Bdellovibrio bacteriovorus str. Tiberius: one gene and its partner. The protein of the gene in region 1 interacts with the protein of each later gene in a pairwise test. Links are inferred from orthologs where the notes say so. Each region holds a gene or a part of one and is shown on either strand. Other genes may lie near its edges. The genes, in order: eno and rpe.

Region 1 (3,317 bases):
GTCACCCTCCGCCTTGCGCCCACCCAGTTTTGACCGCTTCCCCTTAAAAGGTGCCTGGTTGTTTCTTCTGGCTATACCGCGTCATCCGGACGCTAAAATCGTTCGTTTTTTTGTGTTTAAAGAGTGGAAAAACTAGGCTAAGACCTTCTTCGTGCACTTTAGTTGTAAGATTTCAAACGCAGTTCTAACCGTTCTGGAGCAGCAAGGCGAAGACCTCAGCCCGCTGTATGAGCAGATCCATCTTCCGATGGAATTGCTCAAGGACTCGTCGTATTGGATGACTGCGCCTGAAATGGAAAACTTTCTGGAAACCGTCCTGCGCCTTCCGCTGAAGCGCGAAGAAAATATCCTGCAGCGTGCGGGACATGAAGGGCCGGAGTTGCGTGCGTGGGGAGTGCTCGACAGCGTCCTGCGCATGATGCCGCATCCTCAGGAAATCTTTAATCAACCAGAGCAGTTCCTTTCTTACTTTATCTCTCCAAAACCACCGATTGAAAATCTTCGCCGTGATGAAGCCAGCATCTCGTTTGATCTGCCTTTGCCGGCAGAACAATACCCGCTGGTGACGACTTACCTGAAGGCGGCGTTTGAGTCCCTGCCGGTTTACGTCGGTCAGCCTGCGGCAGTCTGTAACTGGGAAGGCATCACCATTCAGCTGAACTGGTCCACCCAGCAAAGTTCGATCTTCAGCGAGTCGGTCGGCCACCAGGTCAGCCCGGCATTGTTCCAAAGTCTGATCGATGATCTTCAGCGCACCCAGCGTGAACGTGAAGATCTGCAGAAATATGTCGGTGACCTTGAAGAAAGAATCCGTACAATTGAAAAGCAGAATCTGAAGTCCGCCACCGGCGTTCAGGCGGAAGCGCCCGAGAATGCAGCGTCCTCGCTGCTGCCTCATGAAGGCTCTTTGTCCCACCTGAATTTCGACAGCGAAACTCCGGGTTATGTTTTGAGTCAGAATCTGGCGCGCCTGCATGACTACATGGTGCGCGCCCAGCAGCTGATCACCATGCTTGCGGCCCAGGGGAAAATGACCCCGGCGGTGAAAGAGGCCATGAGACGCGTTGACTGGGAGTTCGTAAAAACCCAGTACCCGCGCACGGTCTTTGAAAGCATGGATCTGGTTAAGAAAACGATGAATAAAAACGCCGACAAAGAAGGAAATCAACATGTCTGAAATCATCAGTGTCATCTCTCGTGAAATCCTGGACAGCCGTGGAAACCCGACTGTAGAGGTTGAAGTTACAACAGCTGACGGCAACATGGGCCGCGCCGCAGTTCCATCCGGTGCCTCCACAGGCGCACACGAAGCCTGCGAGCTTCGCGACGGCGACAAAAACCGTTTCCTGGGTAAAGGCGTTTACAAAGCTGTCGACAATGTTCGTGAAAAAATCGCTCCGGAAATCGTGGGCCTTCAGGCAACTGAACAGGTTTACATCGATAAAATCCTTCGCGACATCGATGGCACTGAAAACAAATCCAACCTGGGTGCGAATGCGATCCTGGGTGTGTCTTTGGCGGTTGCAAAAGCAGCAGCTCAGGACTGTCGTTTGCCGCTTTACCGTTACGTTGGTGGTTCCCAGGCTTCTCGCTTGCCGGTTCCATTGATGAACGTTCTGAACGGTGGCGCGCACGCAAATAACGGTTTGGACATTCAGGAATTCATGATCGTTCCAACTGTGAACAACTCTTACGCTGAGTCCCTGCGTGCAGGTACTGAGATCTTCCACACTCTGAAAAAGATCCTGGCGAAAAAAGGTCTTTCCACGGCAGTAGGTGACGAAGGTGGCTTCGCTCCGAAATTGGGCTCCAATCAGGAAGCTCTTGATTTGCTGATGAACGCGATCGTGGACGCTGGTTACGATCCAGGTCAGAACGTGTTCCTGGCGTTGGACGTTGCTGCAACTGAAATGTTCAAAGAAGGCAAATACGAATGGCAGGGTGGTCATATCAGCCCAACCGAACTTCTTGGCATCTACAAATCCTGGGCAGAGAAATATCCTCTTGTTTCCATCGAAGACGGCTTCGCGGAAGACGACTGGGATTCCTGGGTTCAGTCCACAGCTCAAATGGGCTCGACTATGCAGTTGATCGGTGATGACTTGTTCGTGACCAATCCAAAACGTCTGCGCATGGGTCTTGAGAAAAAAGCGGGTAATGCTTTGCTGGTGAAAGTAAACCAAATCGGTACTTTGACTGAAACTTACGAAGCTGTGAATCTGGCTCAACGTAATAAATTCCGCACTATCATGTCCCACCGCTCTGGTGAAACTGAAGACGTGACGATCGCAGATCTGGCTGTAGGCCTGAACTGTCATCAGATCAAAACAGGCAGCTTGTGCCGTGGTGAAAGAACCGCGAAATACAACCAGCTTCTGAGAATCGAAGAAGACTTGGGTGGTATGGGTATGTACTGGGATAAAGCCGCCTTCCGATAGGCGCGGTCGCTGAAAAGGGTCCGACTGACTTCGTTGTCGGACTCTCTCCTTCTCTCCGACGTGCTTGGAGCACGCCTCCGTTTCGGAGAGAACCCTCCGCCTTGCATTCGAACCCTTTTGAGCGACCTTGGTTATGGGGGTGCTTTGGGGGACTGGCTCAAAAGCCCGCTTTCGCGGGCTTTTTTGCGTTTTGGGGCGGGGGCTTGTGAGTCTGCTGAGCAGACTCACAAGCTGGGTTAGGTGTGGCCTAGTTTTGAGGCGATTCTTGCGCCGTAGTCAGCGTCGCATTTTTTGAAGTGTTCTATGTTTTTGGTTTGCAGGTACTCTGAGATGGTTTTCATGGTGCCTGCGATGTTTGTGGTTAAGCGGTCTTTTTCTTCTTCGCTGAGCATTCGATACAGGTTTCCGGCTTGTGTGAAATCGTCATTGTCCTTGTGGGAGTCATGGCGATCCAAAGTGCCTGATAAACTCAGGGCAGGCTCTTTGAAGCTTTCGTTTTGTACGGGGCCACCAAAACCATTGGGTTCATAGTTGTCCTGTCGTCCTCCGTTGCCGTCGAATCTCATGCTGCCATCGCGGTGATAACTGTTTACTTCCGAATGCGGGCGATTCACTGGCAGATACTGATAGTTTACTCCCAGACGATAGCGTTGAGCATCCGGATAGGCGAACAGTCTTCCTTGCAGCATCTTGTCCGGTGAAAAACCCACGCCTGGTGGCACATTGCTTGGGGAAAAGGCGGCTTGTTCGACTTCCGCAAAGTAGTTTTCTGGATTGCGGTTTAGTTCCAGCACACCCACATCCAACAAAGGGAACTCGCTGTGTGGCCACACCTTGGTTAAGTCAAACGGATCATATTTGAATTGTTCCGCCTGGCGT
Region 2 (3,305 bases), 2.1 Mb from region 1 along the record:
TGGCTGAAGACATGGTTGAGACTATGTACCACGCCAACGGGATCGGTCTGGCAGCTCCGCAAGTGGGCGAGCTGGTTCGCATGGTGGTGATCGACACTCGTCCCAAAGACGAAAAAGGCCGCCGTTATAAATACGAAGAAATGACGGAACTTGAGGCCGCTGTGAAACAGCCGTTGATTCTGATCAACCCGGAAATCGTCAAAGGCGAAGGCAAAACAACTTTCGATGAAGGCTGTTTGTCCATTCCTGGTTATTATGAAACCGTTCAGCGCTTTAATTACATCGAAATGAAAGCGTTCGACGTGAATGGCAAAGAGTACATCGTGAAAACCGACGGTTTGCTTGCAATCTGCATGCAGCACGAGATGGATCACCTTGAAGGCACTTTGTTCATCGATCACCTGAGCTTCATCAAGGGCAACAAAATCAAAAATCAAATCAAGAAATTTGGTTACCCGGTAAAAAAAGAAAAAGAAGGCGAAGAGACAACTGCTGACGAAGAAAAGTGTGAAGTGTGAGCAAGGTCCGCGTCTGTTTTCTAGGAACCCCTGAATTTGCCGTGACCTCTTTGAAAGCTCTGTTGTCTGATGAGCACTTTGAGGTCGTGGGTGTTGTCACCCAGCCTGACCGTCCTGCCGGTCGTAAACTCCAACTGACTCCAAGTCCCGTAAAAGCTCTGGCTCAAGCCCACAATCTGAAGGTTCTGGCGCCCGAGTCTTTGAAAGCCAATCCCCTGATGCTTCAGGAAATCAAAACCTGGGGTGCCGAGGTGGCGGTTGTCGTGGCCTTTGGTCAAATCCTGACGCAGGAATTTTTGGATTCATTCCGCTTTGGTTGCGTGAATGTGCATGGATCTGTTTTGCCACGCTGGCGTGGGGCGGCTCCGATCCAAAGAGCCATCGAAGCCGGTGACGTCGAAAGCGGCGTGACCCTGCAGAAGATGGTTAAAAAACTGGATGCCGGTGACATCATCGGCATTCGTCGTGTGAAAATCACTCCGGACATGAACGCATTGCAGTTGCACGATGTGCTGGCCCAGTTGGGTGCGGAACTTCTGCAAGTGGAACTGATGGACTATGTTCGTGGCAATCTTGCGCCAACACCTCAGGATGAATCCAAGGTGACGCTGGCGAAAAAAATCGAAAAGATGGAATCCCAGATCGACTGGAGCACTTCTGCCAAAGCGATCGACGGAAAGATCCGCGGCTTTGTCTATGGCCCGGGCACCTATACTTTGTTGCAGGGGAAAAAACTGAAATTGCACAAAGCCACCATCACTCGTGATGGCGGTTCTATTGGCAGTGCCAAGCCCGGCACGATCACGGCCGTTCACGAAGATCATATTTCTGTTGCGACCGGTGACGGTGTTTTGCAATTGTTTGAAGTTCAGCCTGAAAGCCGTAACCGCATGGCGATTGCTGATTTCCTGAAAGGTCATGCCTTGAAAGCGGGGGATCAGCTTGGCGTCTAAGATGGTGGCTCCTTCCATTTTGTCGGCGGATTTTGCCAATCTTGAAAAAGAGATCAAGGCCGTGGCTGCGGCAGGAGCCGATTGGATTCACGTGGATGTGATGGATGGGCGCTTTGTGCCGAATATCACCATTGGAATCCCGGTGGTGAAGGCGCTGAAAAAAGTGTCGCCACTTCCTTTGGATGTGCATCTGATGATCGAAGAACCCGAGCGCTATGTGGAAGAATTCGTGAAAGCGGGCAGTGACTATCTGACCATTCACGTGGAATCCACCAAAGACGCCGCAGGGACTTTGAAACGCATTCGTGAATTGGGCGCAAAACCCGGAATCACTCTGCGTCCGCGCACGGCGGTGGAAGAGGTTCTGCCTTTATTGCCATTGTGTGAGCTGGTGCTGGTGATGACCGTAGAGCCTGGCTTTGGTGGTCAGTCCTTCATGAATGATCAGGTCGCGAAAATCACTCGTCTGCGTCAGGAAATTTCATCCAAGAACTTGTCCTGCCTGATTGAGGTTGATGGCGGCATCAATGCTGAAACCGCGAGGATCTGCCACGAGGCGGATGTATTCGTTGCCGGCAGTTATGTCTTTGGCAAAGAATACGGTTCGGCGATCGCCAGTCTTAAAGGGTCGTAAAACGCACGGCCCTCTTCCAAATAAACAGCTCCCAGTTCTTGTTCCTGCGCCAGCATCACGCTGTGCACGCGGCGGCTGACAAGCGGGGTGAGCATTTCCAGTGCCTTTTCAAGGGCGACAAATTTGAAATCTTTAATTTCATACATGGGCAGGCGGATGTTTTGCGCCTGATGTTCTGTGAGATCTTTGGCAGAAAAAAGCAGTTGCATGTATTCGCCTTTGACGTCGCGGTTGCTGACATAGTCGATGGCCAGCAGCGAGCCGGCTTGAGTGTTTAATCCGAGCTCTTCCTTTAATTCGCGTTGCAGGGCTTCGCTGGGGGATTCTTCGGCTTCGACGGTTCCGCCGGGAAGGATCCAGGCCGGGTTGTAGGTGGGTTGAACGATCAAAAGATCCCCTTTATAGAACAGCAGTGCGCCCACTCCGATGCGTTTTTTTGGCAATGAGGCGTAGTATTCGCGGTCATCTTTGTAACTTCGTAACATAAGCGCTCCAAGGTCGTGTGTGTCTGGACTGGGCTTTCGGTAGGGTGGGGTTTCGGTCGTTGACCCTGCGAAAGAGTCTCTTCAAAATTCTAAAGGATGCCTAAATTTTTTGGGTTACAAAAGGAGAAGACTTTATGAAAAAGCTCTTGGTCATGTTGGCTGTTGTTATGGGTTTCGGGAGCGTATCTCACGCAGATATTCTGCTAGAGCCGTATCTTGGCTATGAAATGGGTAAAACCACAGATCCAGATGGGAAAATCGACGGAACTCAGTTGGGTGTGCGTTTGGCGTACAGATCCCCGGTGATGTTCTGGGCGGGTCTTGATGGCACATTAGGTTTGAGCGGCACTTTCAAGCCAGACACTGGCAGCGATGAGACTGCAAAAAGAACAACAGTCTACGGTGTGGTTGGTCTTGATTTCCCGATCCTTGTTCGCGCATGGCTGGGTTATGGCTTCATGAACGACGTCGATCTTGAGGACAGCGGCAAGATGAAAGGTAAAGCGACTAAATTGGGCGTAGGCTTCACGGGTCTGCCATTCCTTTCTTTGAACGTGGAATATCTGAAAGAAACATTCGACGAAGTTGACGGCGTTGATATCGACGCTAAAAACGAATCCGTCGTTGTTTCCGTATCCCTGCCTCTGGAATTCTAAAAACCAAACAAATTCCAATCCAAAAGCCACTCCAACGGAGTGGCTTTTTTCGTTTAAAA

The links.
Region 2: the proteins of eno (region 1) and rpe interact in binary tests that used the Escherichia coli proteins (3 or more experiments, as listed by UniProt). The link is inferred for Bdellovibrio bacteriovorus str. Tiberius from one-to-one orthologs.

Annotation. Positions count from the first base shown.
Region 1 is NC_019567.1:765,783-769,099, forward strand. The notes cover bases 305-3,303. They hold eno (phosphopyruvate hydratase), read left to right. Parts: upstream 305-1,169; coding sequence 1,170-2,438; downstream 2,439-3,303. Other genes in these bases: BDT_RS03750 (hypothetical protein), read left to right, coding at 305-1,177; BDT_RS03760 (catalase), read right to left, coding at 2,675-3,303. In the rest of the region: more of BDT_RS03750, read left to right, coding at 152-304; more of BDT_RS03760, read right to left, coding at 3,304-3,317. UniProt on the Escherichia coli protein: Catalyzes the reversible conversion of 2-phosphoglycerate (2-PG) into phosphoenolpyruvate (PEP). It is essential for the degradation of carbohydrates via glycolysis.
Region 2 is NC_019567.1:2,822,218-2,825,522, reverse strand. The notes cover bases 302-3,288. They hold rpe (ribulose-phosphate 3-epimerase), read left to right. Parts: upstream 302-1,472; coding sequence 1,473-2,105; downstream 2,106-3,288. Other genes in these bases: BDT_RS13390 (outer membrane beta-barrel protein), read left to right, coding at 2,725-3,246; BDT_RS13395 (NUDIX domain-containing protein), read right to left, coding at 2,051-2,590; fmt (methionyl-tRNA formyltransferase), read left to right, coding at 515-1,471; def (peptide deformylase), read left to right, coding at 302-518. In the rest of the region: more of def, read left to right, coding at 1-301. UniProt on the Escherichia coli protein: Catalyzes the reversible epimerization of D-ribulose 5-phosphate to D-xylulose 5-phosphate.